DNA from 3 places in the Streptosporangium sp. NPDC006013 genome. Region 2 is predicted to be linked to each of the others. Evidence: riboswitches for the same ligand, from Rfam matches in the RefSeq annotation. Region 2 holds a riboswitch; each other region holds the start of a gene.

The links. Region 2 has a riboswitch for cyclic di-AMP ahead of ABZ260_RS03680 (hypothetical protein). Riboswitches for the same ligand answer to the same signal wherever they lie in the genome.
Region 1: it holds a riboswitch for cyclic di-AMP, as region 2 does, so the genes downstream of both, ABZ260_RS39070 (NlpC/P60 family protein) here and ABZ260_RS03680 (hypothetical protein) in region 2, are expected to answer to the same signal.
Region 3: it holds a riboswitch for cyclic di-AMP, as region 2 does, so the genes downstream of both, ABZ260_RS12765 (hypothetical protein) here and ABZ260_RS03680 (hypothetical protein) in region 2, are expected to answer to the same signal.

The regions. Positions count from the first base shown of each region.
Region 1 covers NZ_JBEXUE010000398.1:909-4,160, forward strand. Annotated here, with positions in the region: gene ABZ260_RS39065 (LuxR C-terminal-related transcriptional regulator) at 30-230, shown strand; gene ABZ260_RS39070 (NlpC/P60 family protein) at 428-1,390, opposite strand; cyclic di-AMP (ydaO/yuaA leader) riboswitch at 1,483-1,630, opposite strand; gene ABZ260_RS39075 (amino-acid N-acetyltransferase) at 1,966-2,619, shown strand; gene ABZ260_RS39080 (RDD family protein) at 2,848-3,252, shown strand, end outside.
Region 2 covers NZ_JBEXUE010000012.1:34,128-37,379, reverse strand. Annotated here, with positions in the region: gene ABZ260_RS03690 (DeoR/GlpR family DNA-binding transcription regulator) at 1-488, shown strand, start outside; gene galT (galactose-1-phosphate uridylyltransferase) at 485-1,564, shown strand; cyclic di-AMP (ydaO/yuaA leader) riboswitch at 1,637-1,773, shown strand; gene ABZ260_RS03680 (hypothetical protein) at 1,828-2,751, shown strand; gene ABZ260_RS03675 (response regulator transcription factor) at 2,970-3,252, opposite strand, start outside.
Region 3 covers NZ_JBEXUE010000063.1:566-3,817, reverse strand. Annotated here, with positions in the region: gene ABZ260_RS12770 (DUF4253 domain-containing protein) at 1-411, shown strand, start outside; cyclic di-AMP (ydaO/yuaA leader) riboswitch at 824-975, shown strand; gene ABZ260_RS12765 (hypothetical protein) at 1,211-2,203, shown strand; gene ABZ260_RS12760 (hypothetical protein) at 2,331-2,702, opposite strand; gene ABZ260_RS12755 (roadblock/LC7 domain-containing protein) at 2,715-3,101, opposite strand; partial or broken gene ABZ260_RS12750 (hypothetical protein) at 3,163-3,252, opposite strand, start outside.

The DNA of each region.
Region 1 (3,252 bases), on a different contig from region 2:
ATTCTCGCCATGGCGACAGCCCCCTGGGCATGAGTGATATCGGTCTCAGCGACGACGACCTCGTGCTGCTGGCTGAACTCGCCAAGGGCGTCACCGTCGACAGGGTGGGCCGCCGCCTCGATATCAGCGGCCGGACCGTCAGGCGCAGGCTCAGAGGCATCTGCGACCGCATCGGTGTCGCCACGGCGATCGAGGCCGTGGCCTGGGCGGCCCGCCGCCGCCTGATCTAGGCCCTGCCCTTGGCTGTTCTGCCCACCGCGGTCCGGTGGCGCCCCGCCGCGTTGCCGTCGGGCGCCGCACCTGCGGGCACCGTCCGAGGGGCGCAAGTCTGCGGGGTGTCCGTCCGACCGGCCCTCGGCACGGCAGGATTCGCCGCCCGGCCAAGGGCCGGGCGGCTCACGATCCGTGACCGGCCCGGCTCAGCCGCTCAGTCGGCGATCCGCACCCCACCGGCGAAGGGCCGGTTGTCGATCGTGGCGATGTGGATGACGTCACCCGTCCGGGGCGCGTGGACCATCAGGCCCGCGCCGATGTAGATCCCGACGTGGTGCAGGTCGCTGTAGAAGAAGACCAGGTCGCCTGGGCGCAGGTCGTTTTTGGAGATGTGGGTGCCCGCGGTCCACTGGTTGCCGGTGTAGTGCGGCAGGCTGATGCCGACCTTCTGGTAGGCCCACATGACCAGCCCGGAGCAGTCGAAGGAGTTGGGGCCCTCGGCGCCCCAGACGTACGGCTTGAGTTGCTGGGTGAGCGCCCAGCGGGCCGCCTCCGCCGCCTTGCCGCTGCCCACGATGGGCACGTCGACCTTCACCCGGGCACCCCTGTTGCTGACGGCCCTGGTGCGCACCTCGCTGAACAGGTCGCCCTCGACCCGCGCGACCAGTCGCTCGATCTTGCTGCGCTTGCCCTCGATCTCCTCCAGGAGCACCTTGACCTCTGAGGTCCTCGCCTTGGCGCCGGCCTGAGCCCGCTCGGCGGCCTCGATCGCCCGGCCGACCTGGGCGACCTCCTCGCTCTGCTGCTGCTGGAGGGCGTAGTTGGTGGTGGCCTGGTCGAGGAAGGTGTCAGGGTCGGTCGCCTGGGTGAAGGCGAGTCCGGAGTTCAGGCCGCCGGACATGTAGTTGCTCTGCGCGAGGAGGGTGGCCTTGGCGCGCCGGGTCGCGAGCTCCGACTCGCTCGTCGCGAGGGTCTTCTTGGCGCTCTCCGCGGCTCGCTGGGCCTGCTTGAGCCTGACCCGCTCGCCGTTGTACTGCTCGGCGAGCGTGCCGATCTCCTCGTGCAGCTTCTCGGCCTGCTTGGCCAGTTGCTGAAGGCTGGGCTCGGGATCCGCCGTGGCCGAGACCAGGGGGGTGCCGAGGGTCATGATGGCGAACGCCAGGCCGATGACCGCCATGCGGCGACTCCGCCTCCGCGGCGCGCGTTCTCGACAGCGGGCGTCGCCGCCCGCGTGCTCTCCTACGCGGTCGCGCATGCGCTTCACCAACGGGCTCCTCTCCTCGGCCGCCTACCGGGTTAGCTGACGGGTTCGGGCCGGAGGCAGCCCTACCGGGTGCGCCGGTGGCACTCGGATTCACCCCGAAGGACGTGGTGGGTCCCCGGTTCCCCTGGTCGGGAGATTCGGCGGGTCAGGCTTTTACGTCTCTGACATCGAGCACGGAGATTAGTGCACTCGTGGTTCCTGCTCAACCAGAACTGCGAACTCAGTAGAGGTTTCGCAACTGAAATGTCACGGAAAGATCACATGCCAATATGATCAACATGGCCATTACGCTGCCTTTGCCTTCCTCGCGGCGGGCGTGGCGCGGGTCTTCCCAGGTCCGGGACCGTGCCAAAGATGAGCTGTGACACATTAGAGACGTCGTGCGCCCAGCGTGGTAATCCAACTACCAAGGGTCACGTGATGCCCCCGGGGCGAGAGTTAAGGATGAGCCGTAATTGAAGGCCGGAGAGGACGTACGCTGATCGGTCATGGAGCAGCTTGCGGAGCATTCTCCCGTGCCGTTCGCGAATCCCGGGAAAGAGGGGGAGCGGCGAGCCGGATCCGAGGGAGAGGAGCGGGGGTCACCCGCTCCCGGCGCCACCCCGGCGGTCACGGTCCGCCGCGCCCGCACTCCGGACGTCCGTGCCATCAGGCGGCTCGTCGACACCTACGGTGGAGCCGGCCCACGCCTGCTGGAGAAGGCCACCGTCACCCTGTACGAGGACATCCAGGAGTTCTGGGTCGCGACTGACGCGGAGGGGATAATCCTCGGCTGCGGGGCGCTTCATGTTCTCTGGGAGGATCTTGCCGAAATTCGGACCGTTGCCGTCGATCCGACCCGCAGGGGAATGGGAATCGGCCATCGGATCGTCTCGGTGCTCATCCGCACGGCCGCCGAGCTGGGCCTGCGCAGGGTCTTCTGCCTGACCTTCGAGGTCGGCTTCTTCGCCCGGCACGGATTTCAGGAGATCCAGGGCACACCCGTCGCCCCGGAGGTCTACGCCGAACTTCTCGCCTCCTACGACGAGGGTGTCGCGGAGTTCCTCGATCTGGAGCACGTCAAGCCCAATACCTTGGGAAACACCCGGATGCTGCTGCACCTGACACACGAGCCCGACTCTGATGACTTTAGAGATGACTGACTGGAAAGGTGACTGTTGATTCCTATGTCGATACCTTGTGCAGCAGCAAGCATGTGCGTCTGACATTTGCCACATGCGCAGTCTAAGTGAGGTGACGCGGTGAGCAACGGACAGCCGCCGTATCCACAGGATGATCCCGAGCGCAGTCGCACACCTTCGGGACAGCCGGATTACGGGCAGCACAACCAGGGCCGAGCCCCTGGCGAACTCGACCCCGATGTGACGATCATGGGATATCGGTCGGAGGGATCGCAGCCGAACACCGGCCCGGGGGTGGCCCAGCCCGGCTATGGTCAGCAGGGCTACGGCCAGCAGCAGGGGTATGGGCAGCAGCAGCAGTCGTACGGCCAGCAGGGGTACGGGCAGCAGCAGTCGTACGGTCAGCAGGGCGGGACGGACGCGTACGGCCAGCAGCAGGGCTATGGCCAGCAGGGCGGGACCGGCGCGTACGGTCAGCAGCCCGGCTACGGGCAGCAGGCGTCCCACGAGCAGCCCGGCTACGGCCAGCAGCCCGGTTACGGGCAGCAGCAGCCGTCCCAGCCGGGTTACGGGCAGCAGCAGTACGGTCAGCAGCAGCCCGACTATGGCCAGCAGCCCGGTTACGGGCAGCAGCCCGACTACGGCCAGCAGCCG
Region 2 (3,252 bases):
CCTGGACACTCGCCCACCACGTGACCGACGTGCCCGAGCTGACCGTGATCACCAACTCGATCCGGATCGCCGATGTCTTCCACCGCTCCCCCAGGGCCGATCGCACGGTCGTGCTCACCGGCGGGGTCCGCACCCCCTCCGACGCGCTGGTCGGCCCGGTCGCGGTCACGGCGATCCGGGGACTCCACGTCGACACCCTCTTCCTCGGCGTGCACGGGATGAGCGCCCGAGCCGGGTTCACCACGCCCAACCTGCTGGAGGCCGAGACCAACCGCGAGCTGGTCGCCTCCGCGCACCGCCTGGTGGTGCTCGCCGACCACACCAAGTGGGGCACGGTCGGCATCAGCACGATCGCCGAGCTGGCCCAGGCCCACATCGTGGTCACCGACTCCGGCCTGACCGAGGAGGCCCGCGAGGAGCTCGCCGCCTCGGTGGGAGAGCTGATCATCACAGAGCCACAGCAGGAGAGCGAGAGCGTCGGCCGATGAAGCGTACGATCACCCACCTGGCCGACGGCCGGGAGCTGTTCTACTTCGACCGCCGCGACGACGCCGACCGCGGAGCGGTCGACAGCCGCGACCTGCCGCCCCGCCCCACCGCCTCCGAGTTGCGTTACGACCCGCTGACCGAGGAGTGGATCGCGGTGGCCGGACACCGCCAGGGCCGCACCTTCCTACCCCCGGCCAGCGAGTGCCCGCTCTGCCCTTCCACCTCCGGCAACCTCACCGAGATCCCCTCCGCGGCCTACGACGTGGCGGTCTTCGAGAACAGGTTCCCCTCGTTCTCCACCTATCTGGGCGACTATCAGCAGGTCGGCGGGTTGAGTGAGGTCCGCCCCGGGATCGGCCGCTGTGAGGTGGTCTGTTTCACCGCCGAGCACGACTCCTCATTCGCGATGCTCCCCCCCGAGCAGGTGGAGCTGGTCATGGAGGCCTGGATCGACCGTACGGCGGAGTTGTCGGCGATGCCGGGCGTGGAGCAGGTGTTCTGTTTCGAGAACCGGGGAGCCGAGATCGGCATCACCCTGGCCCACCCGCACGGCCAGATCTACGCGTACCCCTACGTGACCCCGCGCACCAAGCTGACCCTCGGGGCGGCCGGGCGCCACCGGGAGCGGACCGGCGGCAACCTGTTCGCCGACGTGCTCGCCGCGGAGCGGGAGGCCGGGGTCCGGGTGGTGGCCTCGAACGAGCACTGGACGGCGTTCGTCCCGGCCGCGGCGCGCTGGCCGGTGGAGGTTCACCTCTACCCCCACCGGCAGGTCCCCGACCTGGTCGGGCTGGAGCCCGCGGAGCGCGCGGCGTTCGGACCGCTCTACACCGACGTGCTCCGCCGCCTCGACGGGCTGTTCGGCGTGCCGATGCCCTACATCGCGGCCTGGCACCAGGCGCCGGTCAACACCGGTCGCGACCTGTCGTACGCGCACATGGAGCTGTTCAGCATCCGCCGCGCGCCGAACAAGCTGAAATATCTCGCCGGCTCCGAGTCGGCCATGGGTGCCTTCGTGAACGACGTGCTGCCCGAGGAGGCAGCACATCTTCTGCGCTCTGTTGTCACGAACTAATCACCAATTGGTCTCGTCTTGAAGTCGCGTGACCCTGTGTTTACCACTACTATCCTTCCCACATCGGCTGCAACAGCCGATATGCCTAATCCCAGGCGCATCGCCCGGGAGCCGGGGAACCACCGCACCTGGGGTGAAACCACTTCGGTGGAAGGGCGTTCTCCAGCCCGAACCCGTCAGCTAACCCGGTAGGCGGAAGGAGAGGAGAGTTCGTGGCGGCCCCGTCCCCCACGTTCCGTCGGCATGCGGCTCTGGCCCTTTGTTTGAGCCTGGTCGCCACGTTCACCCTCGGTGCCCCCACCGCGGGAAGCGCGGAGCCCAAGCCGACCGAGGCCAAGCTCCGCGCCGAGCTGGCCAAGCTCGGTAAGAAGGTCGACGGGCTGATCGAGGCATACGCGGCCAAGCGCGAGTCCCTCAAGAAGGCACAGAAGGCCGAGGCCGTCGCCAAGCAGAACCTGGCCAGGGCCTCCGACCTCTACGCCAGGGCGGAAAAGCAGGTCGACTCCATAGTCCAGCTCCGCTACCAGAGCAGCATCGGAGGGCTGCCCGCGCTGCTGTTCGCCGACGACATGGGTGGAGCAGCGGTGATGGAGCAGCTCACCGCCCAGCAGAGCGCGCACCTGCAGGGCTTCGCCGAGAGCTTCGAACGTAGGAAGAGGGCGACCGAGACGGCCGCCAGGCTCACCGACGAAATCGGTGAGGAGGCCAAGGAGATGCAGACCCAGCGTGACGAGGTCGAAGATCTGATCAAGGACATCAAGAACAGGCTCGACCAGCTCGCCCCCGTCGGCTCCGGGCGCCGCTCCGACGGCAGCTGGGCCCCGCAACTCCCCACCGGCGCCGACAACATCACCGACCGGACCCGGATCATGCGTGAGGCCGTCAAGAGACGCTTCGCCCTCCCGTACGCCGTCGGTTGCTACCGGTCCGCGAACGACGGCGGCGAGCACCCCCTCGGCCGCGCCTGCGACTTCATGATGAGCACCGGCGGCACGATGCCCTCAGCCGCCAACCTCGCGCTCGGCGACGAGATCGCCGCCTGGGCCATCAAGAACAAGGCCAAGCTCGGAGTGAAGTACGTGATCTGGCGCCAGCGCATCAACCACGGCTCCGGCTGGAGAACCATGTCCAACCGCGGCGGCATCACCGCCAACCACTACGACCACCCGCACATCTCGATGTACTAAAGGGATGCGTATTGCATCTGATGCCGCATGTCCACGAGCTGAAATGATGTTCGTGTCGGTAGGTGCTCACGCAGAGGCAGGCCGCCGGTTCGGGAAGGCCTGACCGCGGCCGGGGCCGGCGAGCTTGGTGATCATTGCGGCGACGGGTTGACGAGTCTGCCTTCGTAGGCGGCGATGACGAGCTGAGCCCGGTCCCGGGCGTGCAGTTTGGCCAGGATTCAGCCGATGTGGGTCTTGACCGTGCCGACGGTGAGGTGCAGGTGCTCGGCGATCTCGGAGTTGGACATTCCCCTGCCGATGAGGGTGAGCACCTCGCGCTCGCGCTGGGTGATGTCGTCGAGGTCTCGCACGGCCGGGGCGGGGTGGGGGCGTCGCAGGAATTCGGCGATGAGCCGACGGGTGACGGTGGGCGCGAACAGCGCTTTGCCGGCGACGACGACTTTGATGGCGGCCAGGAGCTCGGTCGCCGTGGCGTGCTTGAGGAGGAAGCCGCTCGCACCT
Region 3 (3,252 bases), on a different contig from region 2:
CCGGCCCCGGCGGGAAGGCTCGCCGCCGATCCCGGCGTGGTCGCCGACTGGTACGCGGGCCTGGTGGCCGAGCGCAGGACCCCGCTCGGACTCGTCGCGGTCGAGCGCGGGGCCGACGCCCTCGCCGTCATGGGCTGGCAGGGCGCCCTGAACCACAACGAGTGGATGGTCCCGCTCGCGGCGGTGGTACGGAGCTGGGAGGACAGGTTCGGGGTGCGGCTGGTCGGGATGGGGTTCAACACCCTCGACCTCAGCGTCGCCGCGCCCCCGACGACCTCGGAACACGCCCTGCACGTCGCCGCGGAGCACTGGACGTTCTGCCCCGACAGCATCATCCAGGGCGCGGGGAGCCTCATCGACTACGCCGAGCAGATCAAGGGCAGGAACGCCTGGTCGTTCTGGTGGGACTGAGCTCGCCCGTCGTGGGTCCCCCCGGGGTGCCCTTCGTCGAGGGAGGGCTTCCTCGGGGAGCGTGGACTCCCCAATGTGGATCTTTGCGAGGGATCTACCTCGGGGTGATCTCTCCTCGGGCGCGGAAGGGCCTCGGGTGCGGGGCGCGGGGTGTGGATCACCCTCGCGCGACTGGGCCCCTCGTGGGCGCGGAAGGCCCTCGGATACGGGCCTCCGGGGTGTGAAACCCGAGATCGGCAAGACGTTCTCGCTGGTAGGGCGGTTGTTGGTGGGACGGGGTCTCCGATGGGCTTTTCTTGAAGCTTGTAGGTAGATCTTCTGGGGTTTTCATGACATTTGCTTTGCTTTGTCCGATTTCGGTGGGTAGTGTCCACGGATATCGGTTGGCGACCTGCCCTTCACAAGAGGGAGCGGCCGGCCGACGTCGAATCCCACCGGGCCCGCAGGGCCCAGGGAGCCGGGGAACCACTTTCCCGGGGTGAATCCGCCGCGAATGTGCGGCGGTAGGGCAACTCCATCGCCCGAACCCGTCAGCTAACCCGGTAGACGAGCTGGAGAGGAGATCCCCCTCATGGATCACCGCGTCACCGCGTCGGTGCCCGCCCTGCCCGTGCCGACCACCTGAACTTCATCTCCGTCCTTCGCCGCCGCGCCTGAGCGCGGCACCTGGACCGTGCTCCGCGTAGTGATCCGCTGATCTCGCCACGCCGCTTTTCCGAAGAGCGCGTCCCCGCCAGTGCACCCCTTGTCGTGTGTCGCAACTGGCTGCCCCGTTCCCTCGTGAAAGAGCCCCTTCCTCATGCGTCTCCCCTTTGACCTGCCCAAGACCGGTCTGATCAAGAACCTCTCGTACAAGAACCTCTCGTACAAGAACCGTCTCACCACCGCCGCCCTCGTCGGCGCGAGCGTGCTCGTCTCCGGCGGCGTCGCCTCCGCGCTGCCCGCCTCCCCCACCGTCGCCGCCCCCGCCTCCGCCGCCTCCCCCGGCGCGGACACCGAGGTGGCCGCCAACGAGGTCGTGCTCCTCAAGGGCTCGACCAGGGCCTCCTACTTCTGGGACGACTCCTCGGGCCGGGCCGGCGACACCGGTCTGCCGGCCAGTGGCAAGCCGATGCAGAAGGGCATGATCGCCAGCCCGAGCTGGCCCCTGTTCACCGAGGGCTACGTCGTCTACAAGGGCAAGAAGGCCAAGTTCTTCGTCGGTGACCGCGGTCCCGGCGTGCCCTCCAACGTGGGCGTCATGATCGACATTGACGCCAAGACCTTCGCCGACCTGACCGGTGGCCGGTTCAACCCCGCCACGCTCGGTGTGGACGGCAACGGCGGCATGGGCCACATCGACGTCAAGTACGTGGTCACCAAGTGGGGTGACGGCGTGGGCAAGAAGAACCACCCCGTGGCGTTCTCCACCGGTGCCTGGCGTTACCGGGACGCGAACCCGGCGAAGCCTCCGCAGACGGTCCTGGTCAAGGACGAGCAGTCCAAGAAGGCTGTGAAGACCCAGCAGGTGAGCCAGACGTTCGCCAAGCCCAAGATCATGTCCGAGCCCCTCACCGCGCCCGGGGCGATCGTCGCCGCCAAGCCGGTCGCCCTGTCCGGCGCCGGTGCCAAGGCCACCGAGCAGGGTGTCCGGGACCTGGGGGCCACCGCCCCGGTGGCGGCCGTGACCCCGGCCGGTCCCTCCGCCACCACGGCCGCCACCCTGGCCCTGGCGGGAGTGCTCGCCGCGGGCGGTGCCACCTACCTGGTCGCCGGCCGTCTCCGCCGCAGGGCGGTCGCTGAGCAGAGCTGAGGCCCGGCGCGATCTCCGGCCGTCCCGCACCGACGCGATCGATGAGCTCACCGCCCCGGTAACGCCCGGGCGGTGAGCTCCTGCTGTGGCCCGTGCCCTTTCTGAAAGGGCACGTGCCACGGCAGGATCAGACCTCGAGCCTCTCCTCGATGCCGCGCAGGAGGTGCCGCGCGAGCGCGAGGTTGGCCCGGTTCCGGTCGAGGGCCATGTAGATGAACAGGCCTTTGCCGCTCCGGCCGGAGAGCGGGCGGATCACGTGGTACTGCGTGCCGAGCGTGATGAGGATGTCCTCGATGCCGTCCTTGAGACCGAGCGACTCCATGGTCCGCATCTTGGCCTTGACGACCTCGGTGTTACCCGCGGCCGCCACCTGGAGGTCGAGATCCTTGGAACCGCCGAGCGCGCCCAGCGCCATCCCGCTGTTGTAGTCGACGATGACCGCGCCGATGGCGCCGTCGATCGCCATCATCTCCTTGAGAGAGATGTCCATGTTGCCCATTTCTGTCTCCGATCACTGGGTTATCGACATGCGCGAGGTGATGGCGGCCAATCTGGCCGCCGTCTTGCGGCCCTCCAGCCGGAGCAGCCCGAGGTTGGTCCCCGGGCGTGCCAGGACTGTGAGGACGATCTTGGGTCCGGCGGCGTAGCAGGCCGCGTAGCCGTTGGTGCCGGAGATCAGCGTCTCCTCGAAGGTGCCCTTGCCGGCCATGCCCGTCATCCGGCGGCTGAGGGCCAGGAGCGCGGAGGAGAGCGCGCCGGTCTGCTCGGCGGCGGTGTCGCGGCCCAGATCACTGGCCAGGGTCAGGCCGTCGACGCTGCACACGATGCTCCCGTCCACGTCGGGGATGCGCTCTCGCAGCAGCGCCATCTCCCGGCGTATCTCCTCACGCAGTTCCACCGGCACCCTCCTTCCGATCAGCTTCAGCGTCCGCAGCCTTATCGGCGGCATCGAACCAGGCTCAAGTCAGTGCCTCCAATGCGTTCCTGAGCCGGATGAGCAGGTTGACGTCGGCCGGATCCCCGGTGGCTCCGGGGAGTGACGCAGGCGT